4 regions of the Pseudalkalibacillus sp. R45 genome follow, and region 3 is predicted to be linked to each of the others. Evidence: riboswitches for the same ligand, from Rfam matches in the RefSeq annotation. Region 3 holds a riboswitch; each other region holds the start of a gene.

Region 1 (7,430 bases), on a different contig from region 3:
GGCCAGCTGTTCCTTCTGTAATCGGATGAAAACGATCCGCATGGTCTCCAATATCGAACCGTAAAAACAGTTCATCTTTCTCTTCGTGTGCCCGTTGCTGATCCTTCAAGAACCCCATGATTCTCGGCCATTGTTCAAGATGGCTATGTAGATCATTCACATGATACAGATGGAGCTTTTGAATGCTCATTGTATCATCTCCTGTCTATTTCTAATCTCTGTTTTTGTCTAGTTAAAAGAGGTCAAGCTGTCGAGGTGCGAGTCCCTCGTAATCGATACCTAGCAGTTCGACCATTTGCCTTGCATTATCTGCTGCATCTCCACCAGAATTGTTATTGAACAAGGCAGTCACCTCATGCCCTGGCTTTTCAAGCTGTAAAAGCTTCTCTTTCCATTCTATGAGCTCTTCCTCATTGTAACGATAAAGATATCGTACATCCCGCCAGTTCGGATTCCCTTTCTTCTGCCAGCCATGAACATTCCGGCCATGGAAGCGGACCAACGTATGCTCTGGATGTGTTGGTTCAAGTATAGTCGGTATGGATCCTGCTCCAGATTGCGGTTCATCACAAATGCTGTGGATCCAACCCTTTTCTTTCATGAACGCCAACGTCCGGTCCTTGAAAGAAGGATGAAACCAGGATTGGTGCCGGAATTCAAGCGCCACCGGGATATCTTCCATCCGTTCTTTTGTCTGCCTCAGTAAATCGACGTTCTCCCGATTGCAGTCAAACCAGGGCGGATATTGGAAAAGGACCATTTTCAGTTTGTCCGCAGCTTGCAAGGGTTTGATCGACTCTTTATATAAACGGTACATCTCTTCTTCACTTGAAAAAGGGATGTCGCCTCTTGAGTGTCCGGTCATCCCCTGGTACGCTTTAACGACGAATGAAAAACGCTCTGGCGTTTCCTTCACCCATTTTTCGTAGTTCCTCACTGGCTGGACAGCGTAAAACGACGAATCGATCTCGACTGTCGGGAAGAAACTGCTGTAAGTCTGCAACTTTTCATTTGATCTAATATCTGCAGGATAGAGGGAGTCATGGTCACCCCACCCAGTCAGGCCAATCTCAATCATTTGAATGAATTCCTTTCCTATAACGATTGTTGATACTTTATATTTTGATTTGTCCTTGTGAAAAGTGCAAGTATTTGAATGTAAAAGTTATTCCTGTGGTTTTAATAGTACTCATTCCTTTATCCCAAAACTTATATTATAAAAAATTCTACATATAGTTACTTTAAAGGGAGGGATCTTCATGAATAAAAGTAATCAAAGATGTAAAAGATGCAATGGATGTTTTTGTGAATTGTTTTCAAAGTTGAGAAAAGGTACAATTGTCCAATTAGCTGTAGGACCAAACTTTATCGAACCTGGGGATGAAGAAGAATTTCAATTTATTAGCTTTGATGAGAAAACTTGTTGTGTTACATTGCGCGATACTGATAACAACGTTGTCATATTTAATTGCGAAAGGCTAGTAGCAGTTGAAATTGGAACAGGTATAGCCTAAAACTTCAAATCTTTGGGAGATGATAGATATGGATAGACCTAAAAATGATATTTGTGATTGTTGTATTTGTGAGATTTTTAAAGGCTTGAAGCCGGGGGAAATTATTTCTTTTGTAGTTCAAAATTCAGATCAATATTTTGAAGATGAAGAGTTTACCTTTGTTAGTTTCAATCCAAAAAACTGTTGTGTGACCTTGAATAGATTTGAAGTTAATAATCCTGTTATTGTCGATTGCAAGAAGGTTGTTGGTGTCAAAATAGTACAAAATGGGTGACAATACGATCTGGATCATAACTTATATATTTTTTTCAATTAAACAAAAAGAAGACGGAATTGAGGCCCCGTCTTCGTTATTATATAAATATAAAAAACTTATTCTAACCACCTTTATGTTTGCTGAGTGTTAGCTAAGTATATCTATTCAAACATTGAAAGGTCTATAGTCTCAGCCATTACCTCATATCCAACGTCATTCGGATGGAGATGATCACCCGCATCATATTTCGGATTGTAGCGTGCTGGATCGTCTGAGTCTCTTAGTGCTTTGTCAAAATCGATGACGCCATCAAACTCTCCACTGTTCCGGATCCACTCATTGACTTCCTTACGGGTGTTTTCCTTTTCTGGTGTGTACATTCCTGAGCCCTTAAAAGGGGTCAACGTCCCGCCATAAATTTTTAAGCCTTTATCATGAGAAGCATCAATTATTTCCTGCATTCTTCCGATGATTTTATCTGAATCATACTCTGGATGATGTCTTATGTCATTCAGGCCCTGATTCAAAATCACTGCCTTGACTCCCGTTTGGCTGAACACGTCCTGCTCAAGTCTCGCAAACGCATTCTCTCCTTTATCAGAAGAACTATTAATCAAATGATTAGCAGAAACCCCTGCATTCAGGACAGACATCTTCGTTTCTGATTCTTCATTGAACCTTTTGGCTAAAAAATCGGGCCACCGATGGTCTGCATCCATTTTAGAATGATTGCCATTCGCGATAGAACTTCCTAAGACAACAACGGAACCATCAACCTTTGCATCGGGTATGACATCAATACCGTCCAACCAGAACCAGGACTCTTCTTTTTTCTTAAACGCCTTATCATCCGTATTTGACGCATGGTTACCCGGTTCTGAGATATAGTTTGTCTGCATCGAACGGGGGTGCCAGGTTGCTGGTCCTGACTTCTCCTTAACATAAATACTTACAGCCAGTTTTTCATCACTTTTCACTTTAAACGGGATAGGGTCGCTAAATGTCCTTTTCCCAGCAGGAATTGTTACCTTTTGATCTCCTTCAAAAGTGACTTGCTTATCGGATTCAGATACGGTCTCTGCGCCATTTTTCACACGCGCAACATGTACCTCTTCAATCGTCAGCGGATCCGAACCAAACGTATTTGCCATTCGGATCCTCAACTTTTTACCATCCATATTCGGATTGATGATCATCCGGATTGTCTGATCTTCAAAACCTTGCTTCGACACGCCGTCTTTCCCAGGTTGTTGCATACTTGCCGTCCAAGCACCAACCCAATCTCCTTTACCCTGCTTGCTTCCATTTGAAGAGTCAACATCAAACGCAGCAATACATAATGAAAGGAAAATGATGATTCCAGTTGCGAGAATAAAGTATTGTAAACGTAACATAAAAAACCTTGCCCCTCTTAATGATGTCGTTTCATACTCCTAGAAGAGATTATTCGACATCAATCTACCCGTTGTTGGGGATAGTGAAACAAGGTTAATATATATGCCATTCTTATCCAATCTTACATACCACAAGCGACGGCTCCATTCTTCTGTAAATACTTCTGATGATATTCCTCAGCGTCATAGAAGGTAGGAGCTTTTTCAACTTCAGTCACGATCGGAAGCTTGAATACAGCTTTTTCCGTCAATACTTTGATCTTCTCTTCGGCTATATCTTTTTGATTGTGATTTGTATAAAAAATGACTGAACGATATTGATGTCCAATATCAATACCTTGCCTATTCCGTGTGGTCGGGTCATGTACTTCAAAGAATGTATTGAGTAGTTCATTATATGAAATCAAGGCAGGATCATATTGGATCTTGACTGCCTCCGCATGTCCTGAATCTCCAGTCTTCACTTGTTCATATGTCGGGTTTTCGACAGTGCCTCCAATATAACCTACGCGTGTTGAAACAACACCTTCAAATTTTTCAAAGAATGCTTCAACACCCCAAAAGCATCCAGCTCCAAAAATAGCTGTTTCCATGTCTCATCTGTCCTTTCAAAATAACGAAACTTCTATCGAGAGCTTTTCGCTGGTATCCATTGCAACGAAAAAACCCTTTTCTCATCCAGTAAGAAAAGGGTCGTATCTATTCGTAACGATCCTCTCATCTTCTAGGATGTTTAACCATCCTACAGGAATTGGCACCGTTCTCCTCAATCAAGCGATTGATTCGATGGTTGCCGGGCATCAAAGGGCCAGTCCCTCCGCCTCTCTGGATAAGAAGTTTTCATTATTCATTTTATTTTGATTATCATCTTAACACGTTTAAATGACGAAGTAAAGCAAGATTTTTGTATTTATTCAGTTTATGTAATGGCAACGTTTTTTGTAACGGCATTAACCTAAAAGAGACCGGTAAAACGGCCTCTTTCATAAAACTATTGCTGTTGTTTATTGTTGCTTAATTGCTGTTCGGCCATCCCGACTAGACGTTTAGTCATTTGACCGCCGACAGCACCATTTTCACGTGAGGTAGTATCTGCACCAGGTTGAATCCCCATTTCATTGGCGGTTTCTTCTTTCAGCTGCTCCATAGCATTTTTCGCACCAGGTACCAAAAGTTTGTTTCGAGCCATGATCCATCACTCCACACGATTATTTGAGTAATCCTAATTACTCACCTTTAATTTAACCTCCACTTCAGGTTCTGATTAAATGAAATCTTTCCTGTATCTTAAAATTCTGGAAACTGTGCATGCACGTCTTTGATTGATATTTACAGCTTATGGATAATCACACTCATTTTTTATATTCTAAAATATATGAATTAATTCTTTGGTCCACCAGCTACAAACAACACCTGACCATTCACAAAAGAAGATCTTTCATCTGCAAAAAACGTTACAGCATTTGCGATATCCTCTGGTTTTCCTACACGACCTACAGGTATACGCTCAACACTAGCTTCTACAAATTGTTCAAAACGAATACCTAGTCGTTCTGCAGTTTCTTTTGTCATTTCTGTTTCGATGAAACCAGGTGCGACAGCATTTACTGTGATACCGAATTTTCCTAATTCAATCGCCAACGTTTTCGTAAAACCTAACAAACCTGCTTTAGCGGTTGCGTAATTCGCTTGACCTCGGTTCCCGAGTGCAGAAGTCGAAGAAATGTTGATAATACGTCCATATTGATTTTTGACCATATATTTCTGGGCTGCACGAGCAGCATTGAAAGAACCTCGCAAATGGACATTGATCACAGTTGTCCAATCTAAATCCGTCATTTTGTATAACATATTATCACGAACGATACCAGCATTATTGACAAGTATATCTACTGTTCCATATCGATCCGAAACTTCTTTCATTGCTTCTTCTACTTCTTGCGGCTTCAATAACATTAACCACTTTCGTATAAATGTCATACCCTTTTTCATTATATTTCGTAACTGTTTCCTCTAATGCTTTTTCATTCACATCTATTATTGCAACTTTTGCTCCTTCAGCCGCAAACTGTAGTCCTATTTCTTTTCCAATTCCACGGCAGCCCCCCGTTATAAAAACGGTTTTCCCTTCAAATCTCCCAGCCATGTCTATTCCTCCAGATTTATTATTCTCTTCCACCTCGTGTCGCAAATTTCGCTTCAAGAATTTTTTCTAAACCAATCTACATCAACTTCTGCTAGACCCTTTCTATAACGACTGCCCCGCCTAATCCTCCACCTACACATAATGATGCTACACCATACCTCTTGTCATATGTACGAAGTCCATTTAATAAGGTGACCATAAGTCGTACTCCTGTCGCCCCCACAGGGTGACCTAGTGCAATCGCTCCACCCATGGGATTAAGCTTGTCCTGTGATATACCTAACTCCTGAACACATGCTAACGTTTGAACGGCAAAAGCTTCGTTTACTTCAAATAAATCGATGTCTCCTATGCCTAATTGCCCATTCTCTAATGCCTTAGGGATCGCTTTAACAGGACCTAATCCCATTCGTTTAGGTTCCACCCCTACAGAAGCAAACGATCTTATTATTGCTAATGGTCGATAACCAAGTTCTTCTGCCTTTTCTTTGCTCATCAATAAAACTGCGGCTGCTCCATCATTCATACCACAAGCGTTTCCAGGAGTAACAGTTCCGTTCCTTCTAAAAGCTGGTCTCAATTTTGAAAGCTGTTCAAGTGTAAGATCACGGGAGAACAACTCATCTTGTTTGATCTCCTTTTCTAATCCATTCTTATCTTTCACTGCTATGGGTGTGAGTTCTTGCTCGACTATACTTTCATCTCTTGCGATCCATGCTCTTTTATTACTTTCCAACGCATACTCGTCTTGTTTCGTGCGACTTATCTTAAACTCCTCTGCTAATATTTCTGCGGTCTCACCCATCGAAATCTTTTCAACGGGGTCTACCAACATTTCAAGTAAACTATCCGTCATTAGGCGATTCCCCATTTTATACCCTTCTCTTGCTCCCCTTAATACATAAGGGATTTGACTCATATTTTCCGTACCTACTATTAGATTTACCTGAGCATTGCCAGATTGGATGGATTGTATACCATTCATCAATGCCTGAAGGCTTGATGCACAATTTTGCCCAACCATATAGGAAGGGATTTCTTTTGGCCAGCCTAGTTCAAGTGCAGCGATCCGTCCAATGTTCGGAGTATTGGACGGAGCATCCACATTTCCTACTATGATTTCATCGAGATAAGAGAGATCTAATTCTGTTGTTGCCTGAGTTGATTTCATTACTGCCTTTGCAAGATCTTTTGCTGAGACATCTTTTAGGGTTCCATTCAGCTTTCCTATTGGGGTACGTGTTGCATTTACGATAACAACTTCCTTCATTTTATATCCTCCACTTGTGTTTCTGAGAATTGCTTAGGTTGCAAGGTCCATGGCAAGTTTTCAATAAAAGAGAAATTATAGATAGCCGTCAGGAGAATCCGATATACTTCATCCACTTTGGAACTTAATAGATAAGACTTGCTTGAAAGCACCCAGCACGTAACAACCTCATCCAAGGAGCCGAAAATAACCTGTCTAGCCGTCTTTTTAGAAATATCCTTCCGGTAAACATCCTTCTTTTGGCCATCTTCAATTATCGATTCAATCAATAGGAAATAACGTTTGATTCCCGCTTTCATCGCTTCTCTAATTTCTGAACTGGATTGCCTTGCCTCAATCTGGATGACTTTTGAAAGCGCATAGTCATTCCCAAAATAATGAAGATGATTACGGACAAGTTCATATAATTTCACCCGTGGGTCCTCGATGCCTTCCATCAAGCTCTCTACATTTGGGGAAAATTCGTTGTAAATCGTATTATGGAACAGCTTTTTTAACACATCTTCTTTATTGGAAAAATACAGATAGACTGTCCCATCGCCGATACCCGCCTTCTTTGCAATTCTTGACACCGACGCTTTGTGGTAGCCCATTTCAGCAAAGACACTTTTTGCAGCATCCAATATAAGACCGTACTTTATTTCTTTTTTATTCATTGAATATGCATCCTTTCTTCTTAACGTTTCAAGGATGGTGAATGCAAAGATCGAAGTACGCCTTTGGTCACTTTCCCTACTGAATTTTTAGGTATTTCATCGATAATGTGTACTTCTTTCGGACATCTGTAATTCGCCATTTTTCTCTGACAATGTTTAATAATCAAATCCGATGTCAAAATAGAACCTTCCTT
Region 2 (7,430 bases), 320 kb from region 3:
TAATCGTACAAAAATATGGTGGTACATCTGTAGGATCGATTGAACGAATTCAAAATGTGGCTAATCGTGTCATTGATACTTACAATCAGGGCAAGGACGTAGTCGTTGTTGTTTCAGCAATGGGAAAAAGTACTGATCATCTGATTCAAATGGCAAATGACATTTCTGATAATCCCTCAAAAAGGGAGCTTGATATGCTCGTATCGACAGGAGAGCAAGTTTCGATGTCGTTGTTGGCAATGGCTTTACAACAAAAAGGATATCAATCTGTCTCACTTACTGGCTGGCAAGCTGGTATCAAAACGGAAGCTGCACATGGGAATGCAAGGATTCTAGACATCAACAACAAGCGAATCAATGGACACCTGGCCGAAGGAAACATTGTCATAGTTGCTGGATTCCAAGGTTTGACTGATGAAGAGGAAATCGCGACGCTCGGCCGAGGTGGATCTGATACGACAGCTGTCGCATTAGCCGCTTCTTTAAAAGCGGAAAAGTGCGAGATCTATACGGATGTCACAGGGGTATACACAACCGATCCAAGAGTTGTTGGAGGAGCTAGGAAGCTCGAATCGATCTCCTATGATGAAATGCTTGAAATGGCGAACCTTGGCGCGGGAGTATTACATCCTCGGTCTGTCGAATTCGCTAAAAATTACAACGTTAAGTTAGAGGTCCGGTCAAGTATCGAAAAAGAAACCGGCACCATGATAGAGGAGGAAGTTTCAATGGAAGGCAATCTTACAGTGCGAGGAATCGCGTTTGAGAGTAATGTAACAAAAGTGACCGTTCATGGTTTACAGGATGATATCAATACATTAGCAAAGTTATTCACGATCCTTTCAGACCAAAAAATCAATGTAGATATCATCATCCAGAACACCAATGGTAAAGAAGCGACGGATATCTCTTTTTCATTGGATTCAGAGGTGCTCAATCAGGCGTTGGAAGTATTGAGTGAATATCAACCAGAGTTGAATTATGACCATATTACGTATGAAGGTGACCTTGCGAAAGTTTCGATCGTAGGTTCAGGAATGATTTCCAATCCAGGTGTTGCTGCAAAAATGTTTAACGTATTATCTTCTAATGGGATCAAAATCAAGATGGTCAGCACATCCGAGATCAAGGTCTCTACAATCGTGTCTAGCACCACAATGATTTCTGCAGTGGAATGCTTGCATGAAGCATTTGAACTCGAAGAAAGAAAAACAGTCGAAGTTTAATAACTGCTTGATCTATTGCTATACGTGGATTTGGAAAGACCAATCGCAAAAATAATCAAAACATTAAAAAAGATTGTTGACATTCCTTATTGGAATAGTTAGAATGATAATCAAATTAAATCTTATCCAGAGTGACGGAGGGACCTGGCCCAATGATGTCCGGCAACCTGCATGATGCAAGGTGCTAAATCCAGCAAAATGGATTCCCATTTTGGTAGATAAGGTGAAACACTGATTAGCCTAAAAGTCTTCCAAATTGGAAGGCTTTTTTACATGTAAGCTTTGTTAAATAATACTGTTGATATCTTCTAAGTTTGATTGAAGCGAAATTTGCGACACTCCTGCGGGAACAGCGAGTCATACGAGACCTCACAGCGAACTTAGGTTCTTCGACTAAAAACCACCACGTCCTGTGGTGAACGTCGAAGCCACCACATCCTGTGGCAGTGAGCGAGGAGGCTTGCGGATCGCCCGCGGAAAGGGAGCGAATTTCCGGAAAATCAACAATAAAGTATAACAAAGTAAAGATTTAAAGAAACGAAAAGGCTGCTGACTAGACAAACTAGAGGCAACTTTAACCTTTGACCAGGTTAGAGTTGCCTCTTTCTTTTTCACAGAAGAGATTGGAGGGATTGAAATTGGCACAATTATTATCGTATGAAACATGGTCTGACAACAACCTGGAGATCTCGATCGATAATGAAACCAAAGGGGCTTTAAACGTTTTAGAGTGGGCTTATGACTTGTATGGAGAGGATATCATCTATGCGTGCAGTTTTGGTGCTGAAGGTATCGTATTGATTGATTTGATTTCGAAGGTGAATCCTGAGGCGAAAATCGTTTTCCTTGATACAGGACTTCACTTCACAGAAACCTATGAATTGATTGATAGGGTGAAAGCTCGTTATCCCAAATTACAAATTGATCTGAAAAAACCTGAACTGACAGTGGAAGAACAAGCTGAAGCATATGGAGAAAGCCTATGGGAACGAGATCCGAACCGATGCTGCCATATTCGCAAGATTGTTCCACTTACACAAGCATTGTCTGGCCACAAAGCCTGGATATCGGGGCTTAGAAGAGAGCAATCACCTACGAGAAGAAACACGGAATTCATCAATAAAGATGAAAAGTTCCAAGCTATCAAAGTTTGTCCATTGATTCACTGGTCTTGGAAAGATGTCTGGCGATACATTCATACCTATGACCTCCCTTATAACGTCCTGCATGACCAGGGTTATCCAAGCATCGGCTGTGAGAAATGCACCTTGCCGACGGAGGATGGAGCAGATTTACGGGCGGGGCGATGGACGAATTTGAAAAAGACTGAATGTGGTCTTCATCTATCCTGATGAGGAGGATTCTTAGATGATAGTGATCGCGTTTATCGTCGCCTTCTTTTTCGCCATGAATATGGGAGCAAGTGGGGCTGCTGCCTCCATGGGTGTTTCTTACGGGTCAGGTGCGATCAATAGGAAAATCATTGCATTGGCCATATGTGGAACAGGTGTTTTTCTAGGAGCGGTCATTGGTGGAGGTGAGGTCGTAAAAACGATCGGTTCAGGAATTGTACCTTCTGAGCTCATCACGATTCAAACGGCCGTCATCATTCTTGGGGCAGCAACCATATCACTGGCGATTGCAAATCTTATCGGGATTCCGTTATCGACAAGTGAAGTAACTGTTGGATCAGTTGTCGGAGTAGGCTTGGCTTACCAATCTCTGTATGTGGAATCCCTAATGACCGTGGTGATGTTCTGGATCCTGATTCCAATCATCGCTTTCCTGTTTGCGTTGGTAATGGGGAAGTTGATCCAAATCATTCAAGAAAGATATGGTGCTTTCCTTGAGGGGAGATGGAAGAAGTGTTTAACCGTATTGTTGATCATCATGGGTTTTCTTGAAGCCTTTTCAGCAGGGATGAACAATGTTGCCAATGCGATCGGTCCCCTGGTCGGAGCTGGATTGCTCTCAATCTCACATGGAACATTGCTCGGAGGTGCATTCATCGCATTAGGGGCCATCTTCTTTGGAGGGAAGGTGTTGGAGACCAATGGAAAACGTATTACCAAATTCTCACTTTTAGAAGGAAGTGCGATATCAGGCACAGGTGCCGGATTGGTCATCATAGCATCCATTTTCGGCATTCCCGTCCCGCTAACCCAAATCACAACTTCTGCCATCATCGGGATCGGAACGGGACAGAATGGATTTTCGTTCCTGCAAAAGAACATCATTTTGCAAATGGTCAAAGTTTGGGTCGTCTCCCCAGTCTTTTCACTTGTGATTGCCTACGGGATGGTCAAGGTCCTATTAGATAGTGATTTCTACACAATCAGTGTGATCGGAAGTGTTTTCATCGCAACAGTCGGTTCACTGAGTCTGATCAAAACGATCAAAGCAGAAAAACGTACCATACATGAACAAGGAGGAGGAATTTAGTATGAGCACAAGCATTCCACATGGAGGGAAATTGATCAATCGAATCGATATCGCCTTTGATTATGGAACTTTGAAAAAAGAGATCGAATTAGATGCAACCGCTTTGAGTGACCTTGAGTTGATCGCAATCGGGGCGTATAGTCCACTCGAAGGTTTTCTTGGAGAAAAAGACTATGAAAGTGTCGTCAATAATTTGAGACTTGAAAACGGTCTGCCTTGGAGTATTCCGATTACACTACCTGTCAGTGAGGAGAAAGCAGCAGAATTACAAGTCGGAGAGCGGGTCAAGCTCGTGAAAGATGGAACTGTATATGGGGTGATCGAAGTCAGTGAAAAGTACGTTCCCGATAAGCTACGGGAGGCTGTACACGTATACAAGACGGCAGAAACTGCTCATCCTGGTGTGAAAAAACTACTTGAGCGGCCTAATGTATACATAGGTGGCCCGATCCATCTCGTCAAACGCCCAGTCAAAGATCGATTCTCCAATTATTATCTTGACCCGAAACAAACGCGGGAACAGTTTGAAAACCTAGGATGGGAAACTGTTGTCGGTTTCCAAACAAGGAATCCTGTGCATCGTGCACATGAATATATTCAAAAATCCGCTCTCGAAACGGTAGATGGTCTGTTCCTGAATCCGCTTGTCGGAGAAACAAAAGCGGACGATATTCCAGCGGATGTGAGATTGGAAAGTTACGAGGTCCTACTTGAAAATTACTATCCAAGTGATCGAGTGTTTTTAGCAGTATTCCCTGCAGCTATGCGGTATGCCGGTCCGAGAGAAGCAATTTTCCATGCATTGGTCCGCAAGAACTTCGGCTGTACACATTTCATTGTCGGTAGGGACCATGCGGGCGTCGGTGACTATTACGGCACCTATGATGCCCAAAAGATATTCAGTCATTTCACAAAATCAGAATTAGGAATTGAAACATTGTTTTTTGAGCACAGCTTTTACTGTGAAAAATGCGAAAACATGGCTTCGACGAAAACTTGCCCGCACGACAAAGAACATCATGTCGTGTTGTCGGGAACGAAGGTGAGGGAGCTGCTCCGAAATGGATCAACCCCGCCGAGTACATTCAGCCGTCCAGAAGTAGCTGAAGTCTTGATCAAAGGATTACAACGAGAACCGATAACAACATGATCAACAGAAGGAGTGAGATATATGGCAATTCAAGACATTACATGGCATGAAGCGGCTGTATCGAAACATGATCGCCGGCATTTAAATAAACAAACAAGCAGTATTATCTGGTTTACAGGATTATCAGGATCAGGCAAGTCGACGCTCGCAAACGCGGTCGACTGGAAACTTCATGAACAAGGATTAAGAAGTTACGTATTGGACGGAGATAACATCCGTCACGGCTTGAACAAAGGACTCGGTTTTTCAGTAGAAGACAGGCAGGAGAATATCCGTCGGATCGGTGAAGTAGCGAAACTGTTTGTCGATAGTGGGCAATTTGCCATCACAGCTTTCATATCACCTTTTCAGGCTGATCGAGATCGAGTTCGAGAAATGGTCGAATCTGATGAATTCATAGAAGTCTATGTGAAATGTCCATTAGACGAATGCGAAACACGCGATCCAAAAGGACTATATGAGAAGGCAAGAAAAGGGGAGATACCGGAGTTCACAGGTGTAAGCTCCCCATATGAGGAACCAGAAGCTCCTGAACTGGTCATTGAAACAAACCGATTTTCCGTGGAAGAATGTGCTGATCAGGTAATCGGCTATTTAAAAGAAAAGAACTTATTTTAAAGAGGAGGATGCTCGAATGGCATACGAAAAGTTCTGGGCAGACAATGAAAAGCTGAATAAGACAGAGTTGAAGAAGCTTGAGAAAGACGGTCTAGAAATCTTTAAAGATATTCCGTATTACGCTGAAAATGGTTTTGAATCGATCCCGAAGGAAGAGTGGGATTCATTCAAATGGGCTGGCCTGTACTTACAACGGCCTAAACAAGACGGCTATTTCATGATGCGGATCAATGTTCCGTCTGGGGTCTTGAATTATGAACAAGCAGAAACGCTGGCATCGATCTGTAAGGATTACGGTCGAGGGGTATTCGATGTAACGACTCGGCAGGCAATTCAGTTCCACTGGCTGCAAATCGAGAATATCCCGGATATTTTTAACCGACTGGCAAAGGCAGGGTTATCATCTGCAGGTGCTTGCGGTGATATCACACGTAATATTGTCGGCAATCCGCTTGCCGGTATCGATCCGAATGAGTTGTTCGATACAGAACCGATTGTGAGAGAAATTTATGAGTATTTTCAGCACAACAAGGACTTTTCAAACCTTCCGCGGAAATATAAGGTTTCGATCAGTACGAATGTCCACAATGCCTCGAATGCTGAAATCAATTGCTTGTCCTTTACCCCGGCTGTGAAAGAAATCGATGGGGAAGAGATTAAAGGTTTCCATGTAAAAGTCGGCGGTGGTCTGGCAGCAAGACCATATCTCGCAGAAACATTGGATGTCTTTATACGACCTGAAAACGTGAAAGAGACTGCAATTGCGATTACGACGATCTTCAGAGACTTCGGGTACAGGGAAAAACGTCACCGTGCTCGACTGAAGTTCCTAGTAGCTGACTGGGGACCTGAAGAATTCAAGGAAAAATTAGTAGAGTTAACGGGTCCTTTGCCTTCAAAAGGTGAGGATGTCCAGAAGGATTGGAATGCCGGCTACTTCTACGGTGTGCATAAACAAAAACAAGACGGGCTGAATTATATTGGTTTCAACGTACCGGTGGGAAGGTTAGACGCAGATGAAGTTTTAGAGATTGCGGCTATTTCTAAACAATACGGCAATGGGGAGATCCGAACTTGCAACTCTCAAAATATCATCATACCGAATATTCCGGACGAGAAAGTCGATGCGCTTTTACAAGAAAAGATATTTGAAAGGATCACGATCGAGCCGAAGCGTTTCATCGCGTATTCTGTATCATGCACAGGTATTGAATTTTGCAACCTGGCATTAGTGGAAACAAAAGAGCGGATGCGGAGGATTGCGGAATATTTGGATGAACAGATCAGGGTAGATGTCCCTGTGAGGCTTCATATGGTCGGTTGTCCGAATTCATGCGGGCAACGGCAAATTGCTGACATCGGATTACAAGGCATCAAAATGAAATCAAAGGAAAAAGGCGGTTTGATCGAAGCGTTTGAAATCTATGTCGGCGGCACTTTAAACCACGGCGGAAAGTTTAATGAAAAGCTGAAAGGTAAGATTGACGGCGAACACCTTCCCGCGGTTCTAGAAGAATTCCTTACCTATTTTAAAAAGGAAAAACTGCCAGGTGAATCATTCTATGAATTTGTTGGACGACTTGGTATCGAGCCGCTTCAAGAAGAATTGGACAGGATTCTAGGAAATGTGACAGCGAATGTTTCATGATAGGAGTGATATAGAGTGGATTTATACCGGTTTGAAGTGACGACGAAGACGGATGTGATTCCGGTCATCATTGCCGCGGAGAATGACGAGGCGGCATTCCGGCTTGTAGAAGTCGAACTTGAAAAGTATTTTTTGAGATTACCAGAAGTGGATGATATTTCACTATATGAGAAGAAGAAAATCCGAAAGGGAAACGGGTTTGTCCTGCATGAGCAAGAAACGATTTTGAGCGGCAGTTGACCACGTGAAGGAGAGGATGAAATGGGTAAAGTCTATCTAGTAGGTGCCGGGCCGGGTGATCCAGGATTGATCACGGTTAAAGGCATGAAGTGCATAGAAGAAGCAG
Region 3 (7,430 bases):
GAAAAGTAAAGCCGTTGATCTATTGATGAAGCCGATTCTTTCAACCTGCCGACAAATAGTTTTTGATCCCCAACTGTGATATGTATGCTTTCAAGAAGAGGAGTCGCTTCCCATTCAGGCATATGGAACCGTCTTTCACGTAAGCGAGTAGGTCCAAAGTGTACCTGTGTAGACATTATGCGTCCTTTACGGATTTCTTCTGGAAGACTAGAATGAAAAACTGTCAAATCGAAATCCTTTCTGAGTGCATAAGCAAGATGCAAACCTGCAGTTCCACTGCCGACAATACCTATCTTCTTTTTCACAACTATCCGCTCCTTTAATCGGGATTCAAAATAGAGGAATCAGAGACCCTTTGATAGTCCTTAGTGTATTTCTACTAGAACGTGCTGTAAATGCTCCAAATTGTTTATTTAATTGGCCGCTTATGCACTACCTAAGAAGCTGTATGTTCATTTAATAGTTGAGAATTTTTCTTTATACCTCAATATCCTTTTGTAATTTTTCCATTAGACCGATCGGGATTTCCTGTTTCATTAGTGTCTGGTTGATTTTCTGTACTTCAATGAAGTCCAACCATTCTTTTTCTATTTCATTTACTTCTTTCTCATAAACCTTCGGAAATAAGGATTCCAACTCGGGCTTATTATAAATCTGCATATATTTTTCTAAACCGTACGTCTCGATTAAGTAATTTTGAAAAAGAACTTGTTTGCACATAAAAAAGCCAACGATTTTCAATCTGTTTTCGTAAATCATTCATTTCAAAAGCTATCTCGGGATCGATCAACTTTTCGATCGGTAAATTGATTTCCTCTTCTCTTAAGAACTTCATTAGTTCATGACTGTTGAAAGAAAAAAATGTTGCCGGTTCATTCGATGTGATTTTTTTATCTAAATACATTGCCAAGCCATCAAGAGTGAAATATCCTGCATTTTTAAAATCATAGCCCAACAAAGCATGGACAAGTTCATGGACTAAGGCTTCTCTTTCATCATCCACATTATACAGATAGATGATACCGTTCCAATAATGAGACAATCCATTATCTTTTTTCAATTCTATAAAGACTTCCTGCCCTTTGTTAGTAAAGCCTGTGATCTTTCTTATTTCATTATAGGCATGTAGAGTATCTCTTTTTATCCTTATAAGAGTGGATTCTGAGAATGAACCATCATTTAAAATTATGAATGAGACCACCCCATCATCACTGTTGAACTCCGTATATGGATCTGTGTTCATTTCAACCTGATCCATCATACCTTCACTTTTGAGTTTTTCTTCCGATTCGGCACACCCTGTCAATAAAACGACCACTAAAAAAATAGTACCACTACGTTTATTCCAGTTCGTTTTCATAAATCACCTTCACATTATTTGTTAACTTCATATACGGTTCTGAACTGGATAATGTTCCCTTTTAACTTTTAGATGCAGAAATAATAGAAATCTTCTAAAAATGGATTGACAAAAGTTCGTATTCCTTGTAGGGTATTAGTTAACTTTATACGGAGAAACATCCTTATCGAGAGCAGGGGAGGAAATTGGTCCTATGAACCTGCAGCAACCTGTTATTTTCTATTGAAAATAATAAGGTGCTACGTCCAACAGACTTTATGTCTGACAGATGAGGAAGAGAAAAACAGCCTCTTCCTCTTGGAAGGGGTTTTTTTCTGTTTTAAAGGGATTGAATGTACGGTTTTTCAACTACAACAAAGGAGGCAACAGGATGACAACAGTAGGTTATTGGTTCATAGGATTTGCATTGGCTTATACGTTTTTATTGATCGTAGTCAGCCGGGTGGCGAGGAAACGAGCGAGAGATGGAAATGGCTTTTTTGTTGGCGGCAGAGGGTTCAATACATTTTTCGTCATGGTCTGTATCACCGGTCTCTTTTCCGGGTCTTCCTATATCGCCATTCTAGAACTCAGTTACCATACCGGAATTTCAGCTATTTGGTATGGCGTGGCGGAAACGGTACATGTCTTGATCATCGCTCTATTATTGATAGCACCATTCAGAAAAAGAGCGTTGGTTACCATTTCAGGATTACTTGGTGATCGTTATGGTGAAAAGGTCCGCGGGGTGGCTGGAGCGATTACAGCATTCACGTTTCCGATGTGGTCAGTTGCGACCGCTCTGGCATTCGCTTCTGCTCTTTCAGTATTTACAGGGGTTTCACTCGTTTTATCTGTAGCATTGACTGCATTGTTGCTCTTTGTCTATTTACAATTTGGAGGTATGTGGTCTGTCGGTTTCACACAAATGAGCAATGTTGTCGTATTTTTCATCATGCTGGCAATCGGTACGTATGCGTTCTTCCTTAATCCTGGTATAGATGGCATTAACCGATTATTTACTGAAAAACCAGAGTATGCAGCCTGGGATACAGCTGGCCTGCAAACGATTTTGGCTTGGTTCGGGACATTCTTATTCAATGTGATTCTTGCTCAGGCAGCATTTCAGATGGCGTTATCTTGTAAAACGCCTGAACAAGGACGTCGCGGCCTACTCTACGCTTCCCTTCTTGGTATTCCGTTGATTGTAGGAGCAGTTATTTTCGGATTATCAGCTGCACAGGTTGTTCCAGGTGAAGCACGCGGCTTGATTGCAGTACCGCTCTATTTGATGAAAACGTTACCTGCACCGTTGGTTGGTCTGTTTTTCTTAGGCTTTTGGGCAGCCGCATTAAGCTGGGGTGCACCTTGCCAGTTTTCTGGCGCTACAAGTCTTGGTCGAGATGTCGGAAAAGCTCTGAACCCTAAAGCTACCGAACTTCAGCTTGTCCGTTATACAAAATGGTCGTTATTGGTATTGACAGGATTGATGGTCGGTTTCGCCCTTCTACGGTCTGAACAATCTGCATGGTGGAATGTGGTTGCCTGGGTGACCCGCAATTCCGCGACATTCGCACCTGTAGTTGCTGCTCTTTTCTGGCCCTTGGTTACGAAACGCGCAGCATTGGTTTCATTGTTTACAGGCGCATTTTCCGGATTGCTCTGGTATCACCTCAGCGGTTGGGCAATCAATGATTTCTATTTGAATGTCCATCCAGTGTGGATAGGGATGACGTTCAATATCATCACCATTGTTACGATCAGCTTGATTGAAAACGCTGGGAGATGGGAATGGAGTGTCTCTTTCAATAGTCTTGGATTTTACACATTTGTTTTCGCTATCGGCCTGATTACTCTTTCAATTGTATCTTTCCCTCTCTTACACCAAAATGGATTGATCGGTGTAGTCGTCTCGTTGATCGCAACCAGCCTTTTCATTTCTTGCATAAACTTTTTTAAAGAAAAAGAAAGGATTATAAATGAACGAAAAGAGTGGCGCATAGGTTGATGGACTATCAGGGTTACAGGGATGTCCGAAAGGTGTCTGACACTTTTCGGACATCCCCATTTTTTATTAATAAAACACCCTCGTAGCCAGACATAAAATACGTAAGGTTACAAACCCTATATAATGAAGGTAGTCATCATTTAAACTGACGAGGTTATCTATGACGAAAACAGCGCTGACATCCATTAAGAAACATCTATTGGAAATATGTATCTTCCTTTGTCTCATACTCCCCCCAATAGGTGTTCTGTTACTATTGATCATTGGAAGTTACCATTTGCACCAGACTTGGAAAAATAGCGAGGGAATGATGTTGACCCCTGGCCTTTTCCTTCTTGCATGTATGTTCATTTCATCATTTTTTGCCTCAATTGTTTTGGGAGATCTTTCGTATTTTTTAGTCCCAGCACTGATCATCGCTTACACTGGAATTTATAAAAAAATCCAGAAAGATGGTGTCGAGAGAACTTTTTCAGCATATAAATGGATCACCATATTCGCAGGCGTATACTTCTACTGTTTGTACCCTTTCCAAGAAATTTTGATCAGTCCTACATACAAGAACTATATCAGAGGGACAGCATTGGTTGGTCAGGTGGGGTTCCATGATTACCAGAGGTTGATCGGGGCTGCATACAATCCTAATTTTTCAGTGACATTGCTCCTTTTAGGATTATCATTCCTACTTGCAGAGTGTTTAAAAAACCTGAGAAAAGATTGTTATTCCAAGGCAGGTGGTCAAGGAGTTTTAACTTTGATCTTTATCCATGCTGTCTTTTTAACTGGATCCAGAGCTGGCTTTTCTGCAATGGTGGTCATTTTCCTATTATTTTTATTTCGCCTGAATAGAATATTGACTTTCAGCCTGATGATAATTATGGGGTTGAATATAAACTTGATATTGGACTGGATGCCACGGAATGAAAATCTTTTACAATCTGCAATAAGAAGAAAGGAAATTTGGGAAAATTCAATCCAGCTGTGGCAGGAAAATGCCTTGTTCGGGTTGACACCACTGGGATTTGGTAAAGAATATCTTCTTCATTTCAACGAGCATATCCCCCATGCCCACAACTTGATTTTAGGCATATTCACGGAATACGGCACTCTTGGAGGAACTGCTTTCCTGATCGTACTCTTCATCAATGTGTACAAGGGGATCTATCTTTATTTTACGAAACAAAACGTCAAGCAACTTGATACGCTCTTACTTTCACTACCCGTGATCCTATTGACTGGTATTTTTGATTATGTGCTTTTCTCTCCACAGATTGCGTTAATAGGAATCATTTTAATTGCGTACTGGGACAAATATACGGCAGGACTCCCCATTTGGAGTTCATGGATGTTAAGTATACCAAGATGGAGTGATCGGCTCTTCTATAAAAAGCGGGATTGGTGATCAATAACGCACTTTATGGCTTTATTAAAGTACTTATTGGTTTAGAAAGAAATTTGCGACACTCCTGCGTGAAAGATTAGCGGAATGAATTTCTTACATTCAACACGAACAAAGCCATTTTTATAAAAAAAGCATCAGACCTGAAGTTGGATAAAGGTCTGGTGCTTCTCTATAAAATAGTTATCAATAACGCCGATCTGAATGAGTAGGTGTACCTCGATTCCACATTCGGATATCACGTATCAGAATCGATCCCTACTTTTTTCTTATAGATTTTTTGCAGAAATCGTTTCGATTGGTTTTGCGTTCCCATATTCAGGTTTTGGATGATGTATTGGGTTTGCCCACTTTACTCCATTAACCAGAACCCGCTGAATTTCTTTATGATGATACGTTGGATATGTCTCATGGCCTGGCCTGAAATAGAATATCTTCCCTTGTCCCCGTCGATATGTACATCCGCTTCTGAAAACTTCTCCGCCTTCAAACCAGCTGATGAGTACCAGTTCATCTGGTTTCGGTATATCGAAATGTTCGCCATACATTTCTTCTTTTTCTAGTTCGATATATTCGCCAATTCCTTCAACGATTGGATGACTAGGGTCCACAACCCACATCCGCTCCTTTTCATCTGCTTCCCGCCATTTCAAATCACAGGTCGTTCCCATCAATGACTTGAAAATCTTAGAAAAATGACCAGAATGCAGCACGATTAATCCCATGCCGTCAAGAACTCGTTGTTTCACCTTTTCTACCACATCATCACTTACTTCGTCATGAGCAAGGTGGCCCCACCAAAGCAAGACATCTGTAGAATTCAAAACTTCATCTGTCAGTCCATGCTCATCTTCTTCAAGTGTCGCCGTCCGTACATTAAACCCTTCCTTGTCCAAAACTTGCGCAATTTCACCGTGTATCCCTTCAGGATAGATTTCGCGGACTTTCTCATTCTTTTGTTCATGGCGATTTTCATTCCAAACGGTTACATTCATGAAAAACACTCCTTTTGTAGTTAGATACTCCTTTTTGCAGAATCTTCAGTTAGTCATAAGTGTATGCCTGAACGAACATGTTGTAAATGCCCCAAATTAATTAATTCATCTTTTTATGAGGATTTGTGATATTTTACTGTTGATTTTAGGGTGTGGTAAATTTCGATTCAATCAATTTCACCAAAAATCACATATTAATTAACAAAGCTTTTTTATAAAATTATTAGATTAAAGTTGTTAAACTCAGAGTATGTTGTAGAAACTACTTAAGTTGAGGAGGCATTGTTATGTTGGATTGGATTTTCGGTAAAAAGTGCGCCATATGCAAGAAAAAAGAAAGAAAATCCGTCAAATATATTGATGATCAAGGAAAGCACGTTGATATATGTTACCTATGTGTCCCATACGCAGAAAGGAGAGCTTATCGAAAAAGATAGACAAAAAATCGCGCATAGGTTTCTTAATCAATCCTATAGAAGTTGTAAACTATCGATTTCACATAGAAAAAAGAAGGAGCAATACTCCTTCTTAAGCCTTACACATATCATTTTTTCTTTAATCTTGTGAATATGCAGCTGCAATGACCATGAGATGGATCCAAATCTCGATGCAGATCATCTTGCCCGCTTTTAAAATTCTCGGTGTCGCTTCAATATCTACTAGAGACAGTGTGGTTCTTGGTACTAGCAAACACCGCAAACGATAGACATAATAGAATAGCCTGTTGTGAGATCACCAACAGTCATTTGATTTGTCTTTGCGATGTTTAATTACCTTCCTATGTGTACTAGTCTCTGAGTCAAAGCAGAACTTTGCAAAGGATTTGTGCTGCTTCTTATTACTTTTGAATTTCACACGACAGCTGGAACAATCACTCTTATCTTTTTTTTCATAATAGCTCAATATTTTCACTCCTTTCCTTATTATTAATTTATTCAGGCTCGTCCTTTCCCGTTTGTACCTTTGAGTATGTTATAAGCACATTTTCATACAAAAAAACCAGTTCAATGAGCTGATCCTTAAGTAACTCTATCATTTCTAACACTTTAATATATGAATAAGTATTTTTATGTAGAAAAACCTCTTCTTTAGCGAAGAGGCTTTTCTTTCATATATGTTTTAAATGTCTTTTTAACTTTCGGAACAACGTAATGGCTGCCGTCTTTATCCTGTACATCCTCGATCATCATAGAAATAAGCAGATTCGGCTGTTTTTGGTTAAAAGCTACAAACCAGCCGTTTTCTTTCCCTTTTTCGCTTACTTTTGATTTCAACTCAGCTGTTCCTGTTTTACCCGCAAGCGTGATTCCATTCAGAGGGGGTTCATATCCCGTTCCCCTTTCGTCCTCGACCACTTTTACGAGCGAGCTGCGGATCTGCGTAGCGGTCTCTGGTGAAACAACATTTTCCTTCCACACCTTTGGTTTTGGATTTTCTTCTTTAATCAATTTAGGGGCAATCAAGTCCCCATTATTGATCAATGGAGTATAGGATATCCCAAGGTGAAGAATGTTCATTTCGACTCTTCCCTGTCCATAACCTGTGTCGGCAAGCATTCCTTCTGAATCGATGTCCTCTTTTGTCAATGAAGAGTTCTCGAAATCTAAATCAAACGGCATATCCTCATTAAAACCAAAATTCTCAGCACCCTTCACCATCTCTTCTTTTCCAATTGCAAGAGCCGCCTGA
Region 4 (7,430 bases), on a different contig from region 3:
CAAGGTGATTTTTTAAAAATAACTCGAAAGCTACAATCTTTTGAAAAGAGCCTTCAAAAAAAGAGCTCGTTATACCTTATTATTGTTGATTTTTGTGAAATTCACTTCAGCATATTTCAGTACTCAAAAAACCCCAAGCTGCACTCTAATCATGCAACTTGGGGTTTTATTAATATACTTATGCGTTATTTTTCAATGTTTCAGCTTTATCCGTTTGTTCCCATGGAAGATCGATATCGGTACGTCCGAAGTGACCATAAGCTGCAGTCTGTTTATAGATCGGGCGTCGAAGATCAAGCATCTTGATGATTCCTGCAGGACGAAGATCGAAGTTCGTCCGAACAAGCTCAACAAGCTTCTCTTCCGATACAGTGCCAGTGCCAAACGTATCGATTGAGATCGATACAGGTTGAGCGACACCGATCGCATAAGCGAGTTGTACTTCACATTTTTCAGCTAACCCAGCCGCTACGATGTTCTTCGCTACATAACGCGCTGCATAAGCTGCAGAGCGGTCAACTTTTGTAGGATCTTTACCTGAGAAGGCACCACCGCCATGGCGTGCATATCCTCCGTATGTGTCGACGATGATTTTACGGCCAGTTAGTCCTGCGTCCCCTTGTGGGCCACCAATGACGAAACGTCCTGTCGGGTTGATGAAATATTTGGTATTCTCATCGATCAACTCAGAAGGCACGACAGGATTGATGACATGCTCTTTCAAGTCACGTTTAATTTGCTCAAGGGTTACTTCAGGATGATGTTGAGTAGAGATGACGATCGTATCCACTCGTACCGGGTGACCGTTTTCATCATATTCCACTGTTACCTGTGTTTTGCCATCTGGACGCAAATATGGAACAACTTCATTTTTACGTACTTCTGTCAAACGGCGGCTAAGCTTATGTGATAAGGAGATGGGAAGCGGCATCAATTCTTGCGTTTCGTTACACGCATAGCCGAACATCAATCCTTGGTCACCTGCACCGATTGCTTCAATCTCCTCTTCTGTCATCAACCCTTCTCTTGCTTCAAGAGCCTGGTTGACACCTTGTGCGATATCAGCAGATTGTTCATCGATGGATGTGAGAACTGCACACGTTTCATAATCGAAACCATATTTCGCCCGTGTATAACCGATCCCTTTCACCGTTTCACGGACAATTTTCGGTATGTCTACATAAGTAGAAGTCGTGATCTCACCTGCAACCAGAACGAGCCCTGTATTCACAGATGTTTCACACGCTACCCGCGCATTTGGATCACTTGCTAGGATTTCGTCTAGAATCGCATCTGAAATCTGGTCACAAATTTTATCCGGATGACCTTCTGTAACTGATTCAGATGTGAATAGACGTCTGCTTTTTGCCATTACGGAACCTCCTCAACGACCTTTAAGTATCGTTTTAATTGATACGGTACTCATTTCCTTATGAGAAAGTGCAACAAAGTTTCATAATATATAGGAAAACTGCTGCATGTATAACAATTTTCTTCTCAGTCTTTTTTTAAAAGGATTCTGCCTATTGAACGAAAAAAAACCTTTCCTGTTCAGAGGAAAGGTGGTTCGTTGTATACCTTTCACCCTCTTATTTTTCAGGTTAGCACCTTTTCACCTCTATCATGGTGTCGGTTGCTGGGTTTCATTGGGCCTGTCCCTCCACCTACTCGGAATAAGAGTAGCCGTTCTCGCAATATCATATCGCAGTACCCATACTATGTCAACGGAATTCCCACTGTAATTGAGGATATTCCGCACACAATATATGGGTAAAATTACGATTTTAAGAGATGCTTTTAACAAAGCATTTTTACAATATTAAGCCTCACGCCTATTTATATCCTAATTAAGGTTTAACATGTCACAAATACGGAAAAATAGTATACATTATTAAAATAAATATGTTATACTAATTCCGAGTTAAGCGAAGTATTGGTTTAAACTTTAAGTGAAAAAGGATGGTTTATATGAATACAGCACAATTCAGCTCTCTTACCGATGAGTTATTAAGTAAAGAAACAACACACAAGAATTTAGCGACACCAAGATTAGTAGAAAGTGCGATTTCTAGAAATGAAGGCGTCCTTACATCAACAGGCGCACTTCAAGTTGAAACGGGTAAATATACTGGACGTTCTCCAAAGGATAAATTCATTGTCTTGGAACCTTCTGTAAAAGATAAGATTGATTGGGGTTCAGTCAATCAGCCGATTGATGAAGAGAAGTTCAATAACTTATATAAAAAAGTCATCGAATACTTAACAAGTAAAGACGAAACATTCGTATTCCAGGGATTTGCCGGTGCGGATAAAGCATATCAACTTCCACTGCAAGTCATCAACGAATATGCATGGCATAATCTATTTGCACGTCAACTTTTCATACGCCCGAATGAAAGCGATTTAAACGACTTCACCCCAGAGTTCCAGGTCATTTCAGCACCTGGTTTCTACGCTGATCCTGAAGTTGATGGTACAAACTCTGAAACATTCATCATCATATCATTTGAAAAGCGAATTGTACTTATCGGTGGAACTGAATATGCTGGCGAAATCAAAAAATCGATTTTCTCGGTTATGAACTATATGCTTCCGGAACAAGACATCCTTTCCATGCATTGTTCAGCGAATGTTGGCGTCGAGGGTGACGTTGCATTATTTTTCGGTTTAAGTGGAACTGGTAAGACAACACTATCTGCAGACCCTAACCGCCGTCTGATCGGTGATGATGAGCACGGTTGGGCAAACAATGGGATCTTCAATATCGAAGGTGGCTGCTACGCAAAATGCGTCAACCTTTCTCGAGAAAAAGAGCCGCAAATCTGGAATGCGATCCGTTTCGGAACAGTCCTTGAAAACGTAGTCTCAGATGAGTGCACACGATTGGTCGACTACAACAACACGACTTTGACAGAGAATACTCGTGCAGCTTATCCGATCGATGCGATTCCAAATATCATAACACCAAGCGTTGCAGGAAATCCGAATACGATCATCTTCTTGACGGCAGATGCATTCGGGGTATTGCCTCCGATCAGCAAGTTGACAAAAGAACAAGCGATGTATCATTTCCTATCAGGATATACAAGTAAGCTTGCAGGAACAGAGCGTGGCGTCACTTCACCACAAGCGACATTTTCCACTTGCTTCGGTTCTCCATTCCTTCCATTGCATGCTGAAAGATATGCGAAAATGCTCGGTGAAAAAATTGCTCAGCATGATGTTGATGTTTACTTGGTTAACACTGGATGGTCTGGCGGTGAATACGGAGTAGGCAAGAGAATGGACTTGACACACACGCGCGCGATGGTGCAAGCCGCTTTAGAAGGCGAGTTACGTTCAGCTGAAACGGTCACTGATCCGATTTTCGGACTACACATCCCTACGAGCTGCCCTGGTGTACCAGGTGAAGTCCTGCAACCTAAGAAAACTTGGGATAACCCAGAAGCCTATGATCAGAAAGCGAAAGAACTCGCAATGAAATTCAAGGAAAACTTCAATAAGTTCGAAAACGCAAGTTCAGATATTAAAAACGCAGGACCGATTGTATAATTTCAATCACTTAGGAGTGATCCTTTCGAGGGCACTCCTTTTTTTGTTCAATTAGGTTTGAAACGAAATAGAGGACATCTGTTCCGTTATTTGTGACAAAATAGGGTGATTTTAAAAATTAGAGGACAACTATTCCGCTATTTGGCAAATTCGAAGCTGATTCATGAAGGTTTTCAGTAAATAAGGTCTCTGGTGTCCTCTAATTTTTAAATAAGGTTCGTGTACATAAGGTCGCCTGTATGCGTGATCATCAGCAGGTCTACCATTCCCTTCTGTCCTTGAACGTAACATACCATAAACAGCTCATCGCAAAAGCCAAATAAAAAGCATTAAAATTGAAGGAACTGAATTTGATAAAATCATACATGAACCATATCCATCCATAGATGACTGAGATGAAGGTAAACCCAAAAGCAAATTTCCAAAAACGGCTCATTCATACACGCCTTCGACAACGATGTTCAAGATTACTGTGAAACGGTTTTGACCTACTGGAATGACATTATGTACAGTGACATCATATGAGCCTGATTCCTCACGTTTTTCGTCAACAATCTGCGAGAGTACTTCAGCAAGAGAATCCTCTGATGTCAGAGATACATCAATAAAAAGTTGTTCATTCATAGCTATTTCCCCTTTCCCCATGCATACGGACCAGTCCAATGAATGGTTTCAAAAAACAGTCAATGACTTTTCATCCACTCCAGCAGTTCATGGGTCACTTTGCGTTTCTTTTTTGGGGAAAAGTGGTGATCGTCTTCGAAGTACCAGGTTTCATACGATTTCCCATGTTTGATCAGTTCTTTTTCAAGACGATAGGCATGTTCGATCGACACATTCTTATCGTAAGCACCGTGAATGATCAATACTGGTGCAACAATCTCATCAACTAGAGATAATGGTGTCCTCTCTTCATATCGTTCAGGGTATTTATATACAGAGCCTCCGACGACACGCTTGAGCATTTTACGAAGACCTGTCCTTTCCTCATATGTCAGTTTCATATCCGTCACTCCGCCCCATACGACGATGGATTTGACAAGATCCGAATGATATACAGCAGTAAATAAAGCCATCACTCCTCCTCTTGAAAATCCAAATAGATGGAGGGAGGCTGAATCTGTTGATGGGAGTTCCTCGAGCACCTTCAATCCCTCATATGCATCATGCCGATCCTCACCGCAAAAATCCTCCTTCCCTTCTCCACCTTCGTTCCCTCTGTAAAAAGGGGCAAAGACCACAAAGCCTTGAGAAGCAAACTGTACGATCCTCGCAATCCGTACTTTTCCAACCTGTTTGATCCCGCCGCGTAAATATAGAACCCCAGGCAGAGGACCTTCCACTTTAGGCTCAGCCAACAAACCTTTTACACGTAAATCCTGACTACGGTAGGTCACAATAGATAACTTGATGTCTGGATTCGGCGAAGGGAACCGGTTTATTTTTTCAATTCGATATGAATATTCCATAAAACCACCTCGAACCAAGTTTAGGCCAACACACATTTTCAACTCGCTTCATACACTATTGCATCTATAGTGTGTGGAGGGATATTAATGCTTAAGGGAATCAAACGACATATCATAGGAGCTGTGACTGTACTTTTTGCTATCAGCCTAGTGGCTGCTGGCTGTTCCAACGGATCCACCAATGATAAAGTACGAGTTGCTGAAGTTACCCGTTCGATCTTTTATGCTCCGCAATATGTTGCCATAGAAAAAGGATTTTTTGAAGAAGAAGGGATTGATATTGAACTTACCACAACTTGGGGCGGAGACAAAACGATGACCACTCTCTTATCTGACGGTGCAGATGTCGCACTGGTCGGTTCAGAAACATCCATTTACGTATATGCCCAGGGGACGACGGATCCAGTCATCAATTTCGCACAGCTGACCCAGACAGATGGAACGTTCCTCGTCGCACGAGAAAAAACGGATACATTTAATTGGGAGCAACTTAAAGACAGTACATTCCTCGGTCAGCGAAAAGGCGGCATGCCACAAATGGCTGGAGAATTCGGATTGAAGAAACATGGGATCGATCCACATGAAGATATGAATCTGATTCAAAATATCGATTTTGGAAACATCCCGAATGCCTTTGCCTCTGGTACAGGTGATTACGTGCAATTATTCGAACCGACTGCCAGCCTGTTCGAAAAAGAAGGCATCGGTCATGTTGTAGCTTCCTTCGGTACTGAATCCGGTAAAATCCCTTACACGACTTTCATGTCAAAAGAAAGTTATATCAACAAAAACAAAGACATTGTGGAGAGATTTACTAAGGCCGTATACAAAGCCCAGCAGTGGGTTGACAGCCATAGTGCAAAGGAAATAGCTGCTGTAATCGAACCTTACTTTGAAGATACGCCGATCGACCTGATTGAATCCTCAACTGAACGTTACAAAGAACAACACAGCTTTGCCACAAACCCGATTCTCGACGTTGAGGAATGGAACAACTTGCAAACAATCATGGATGAAGCGGGTGAACTGCCTAAGCAAGTCGATCATAGCACGCTGGTCAATACAGAAATCGCTGAAAGTGTAGCAAAGTAACAGGAGGAGATCGGTTTTGGCCTTTTTAACAATAGATCAACTCACCCATGCTTACTTTTCAACAGACTCCGTCACAACAGCGTTACAGGATATCAGCCTTGAGGTCGAGGAAGGTGAATTCGTTTCTTTCCTCGGCCCGAGCGGCTGTGGAAAAACGACCCTGCTTTCCCTGATTGCAGGTTTGTTCCAACCAGTTCTCGGGACGATCACCATACGGAATGAACCGGTCAAACAGGCACATGAGCAGATCGGATACATGTTTCAGCAAGATTACCTGCTTCCCTGGAAGACGATCGAACAAAATATCCTCCTTGGATTGAAGATACAGGATAACTTAAACGATATGAGCAAAACAATGACATTTGAGCTATTAGACCATATGAACCTGGGGCATACGAGGAATAAATATCCTCATGAACTTTCTGGCGGCATGAGGCAGCGCATAGCATTGGTAAGAACTTTAGCTACCAATCCGAAACTTCTATTGCTGGATGAACCATTCTCTGCATTGGATTATCAGACGAAATTGAAGCTTGAAAATCTCGTGTTCACAACTTTAAAAGAGCATAAAAAAACAGCCTTGCTAGTCACTCATGATATCGGTGAAGCAATCGCCATGTCTGATCGTGTCATTGTTTTTTCAGCAGACCCTGGCAGGATCAAGTCTGAATATATCGTACCGGAGCATTTAGCTAAGATGGAGCCTTTTGATGTTCGAAATCATGAGGATTACAAAGACATCTTCCAGATGATCTGGGAGGAGTTGAATGAGCTTGAAGTCGAAAATTGAAGTAGAATATGCACAATATAAACACAGGGAACGCAGAACAAAAAGACATGTGTTCATCACACAGGTCCTTGTTTTCATTGCATTCCTGGGAATATGGGAAACGGCATCGAAAAACACTTGGATTGATCCTTTGTTGTTCAGTTCCCCTGTTAAAATTTCTAATCTATTTTATACGAAAATCATGGATGGAACCTTGATGACACACCTCATGGTCACGTTTGGTGAAACGATAGCCAGTTTCATCATCGCAACAGTTCTCGGAACGGCTGTTGCTGCAATCTTATGGTGGTTACCTTTTGTTTCTAAAGTATCCGATCCATATCTGGTCGTGCTGAATGCTATGCCGAAAGTTGCACTAGGTCCGATTCTCATTGTCGCTCTCGGGCCTGGCTATCTATCAATCATTGCTATGGGTGTGCTGATATCCTTCATCATAACAACACTCGTTGTCTATACTGCGTTTCATGAAACGAATGATAATTATATAAAGGTTATCCAAACGTTTGGCGGCAATAAGAAGCAAGTGT

The links. Region 3 has a riboswitch for S-adenosylmethionine ahead of ACTWQL_RS07565 (sodium:solute symporter family protein). Riboswitches for the same ligand answer to the same signal wherever they lie in the genome.
Region 1: another riboswitch for S-adenosylmethionine. It lies ahead of msrA (peptide-methionine (S)-S-oxide reductase MsrA); the one in region 3 lies ahead of ACTWQL_RS07565 (sodium:solute symporter family protein).
Region 2: another riboswitch for S-adenosylmethionine. It lies ahead of ACTWQL_RS05845 (phosphoadenylyl-sulfate reductase); the one in region 3 lies ahead of ACTWQL_RS07565 (sodium:solute symporter family protein).
Region 4: another riboswitch for S-adenosylmethionine. It lies ahead of metK (methionine adenosyltransferase); the one in region 3 lies ahead of ACTWQL_RS07565 (sodium:solute symporter family protein).

The regions. Positions count from the first base shown of each region.
Region 1 is NZ_JBQQCL010000001.1:336,490-343,919, forward strand. It holds gene ACTWQL_RS01755 (bifunctional metallophosphatase/5'-nucleotidase) at 1-190, opposite strand, end outside; gene ACTWQL_RS01760 (DUF72 domain-containing protein) at 233-1,078, opposite strand; gene ACTWQL_RS01765 (hypothetical protein) at 1,260-1,514, shown strand; gene ACTWQL_RS01770 (hypothetical protein) at 1,543-1,788, shown strand; gene ACTWQL_RS01775 (SGNH/GDSL hydrolase family protein) at 1,932-3,164, opposite strand; gene msrA (peptide-methionine (S)-S-oxide reductase MsrA) at 3,287-3,757, opposite strand; SAM riboswitch class I at 3,879-4,000, opposite strand; gene ACTWQL_RS01785 (small, acid-soluble spore protein, alpha/beta type) at 4,156-4,353, opposite strand; partial or broken gene fabG (3-oxoacyl-ACP reductase FabG) at 4,545-5,310, opposite strand; gene ACTWQL_RS01795 (thiolase family protein) at 5,402-6,580, opposite strand; gene ACTWQL_RS01800 (TetR/AcrR family transcriptional regulator) at 6,577-7,236, opposite strand; gene ACTWQL_RS01805 (class I adenylate-forming enzyme family protein) at 7,257-7,430, opposite strand, start outside.
Region 2 is NZ_JBQQCL010000002.1:20,461-27,890, forward strand. It holds gene ACTWQL_RS05840 (aspartate kinase) at 1-1,226, shown strand, start outside; SAM riboswitch class I at 1,346-1,451, shown strand; gene ACTWQL_RS05845 (phosphoadenylyl-sulfate reductase) at 1,865-2,578, shown strand; gene ACTWQL_RS05850 (inorganic phosphate transporter) at 2,595-3,668, shown strand; gene sat (sulfate adenylyltransferase) at 3,670-4,818, shown strand; gene cysC (adenylyl-sulfate kinase) at 4,840-5,436, shown strand; gene ACTWQL_RS05865 (nitrite/sulfite reductase) at 5,453-7,084, shown strand; gene ACTWQL_RS05870 (DUF3906 family protein) at 7,100-7,324, shown strand; gene cobA (uroporphyrinogen-III C-methyltransferase) at 7,346-7,430, shown strand, end outside.
Region 3 is NZ_JBQQCL010000002.1:338,595-346,024, forward strand. It holds gene ACTWQL_RS07550 (styrene monooxygenase/indole monooxygenase family protein) at 1-305, opposite strand, end outside; gene ACTWQL_RS07555 (hypothetical protein) at 478-660, opposite strand; gene ACTWQL_RS07560 (hypothetical protein) at 647-1,360, opposite strand; SAM riboswitch class I at 1,521-1,635, shown strand; gene ACTWQL_RS07565 (sodium:solute symporter family protein) at 1,731-3,347, shown strand; gene ACTWQL_RS07570 (O-antigen ligase family protein) at 3,508-4,749, shown strand; gene ACTWQL_RS07575 (ThuA domain-containing protein) at 5,016-5,741, opposite strand; gene ACTWQL_RS07580 (penicillin-binding transpeptidase domain-containing protein) at 6,830-7,430, opposite strand, start outside.
Region 4 is NZ_JBQQCL010000001.1:91,852-99,281, forward strand. It holds gene ACTWQL_RS00470 (hypothetical protein) at 1-8, shown strand, start outside; gene metK (methionine adenosyltransferase) at 179-1,372, opposite strand; SAM riboswitch class I at 1,587-1,680, opposite strand; gene pckA (phosphoenolpyruvate carboxykinase (ATP)) at 1,969-3,552, shown strand; gene ACTWQL_RS00485 (hypothetical protein) at 3,985-4,176, opposite strand; gene ACTWQL_RS00490 (alpha/beta hydrolase family protein) at 4,236-5,021, opposite strand; gene ACTWQL_RS00495 (ABC transporter substrate-binding protein) at 5,109-6,113, shown strand; gene ACTWQL_RS00500 (ABC transporter ATP-binding protein) at 6,130-6,903, shown strand; gene ACTWQL_RS00505 (ABC transporter permease) at 6,881-7,430, shown strand, end outside.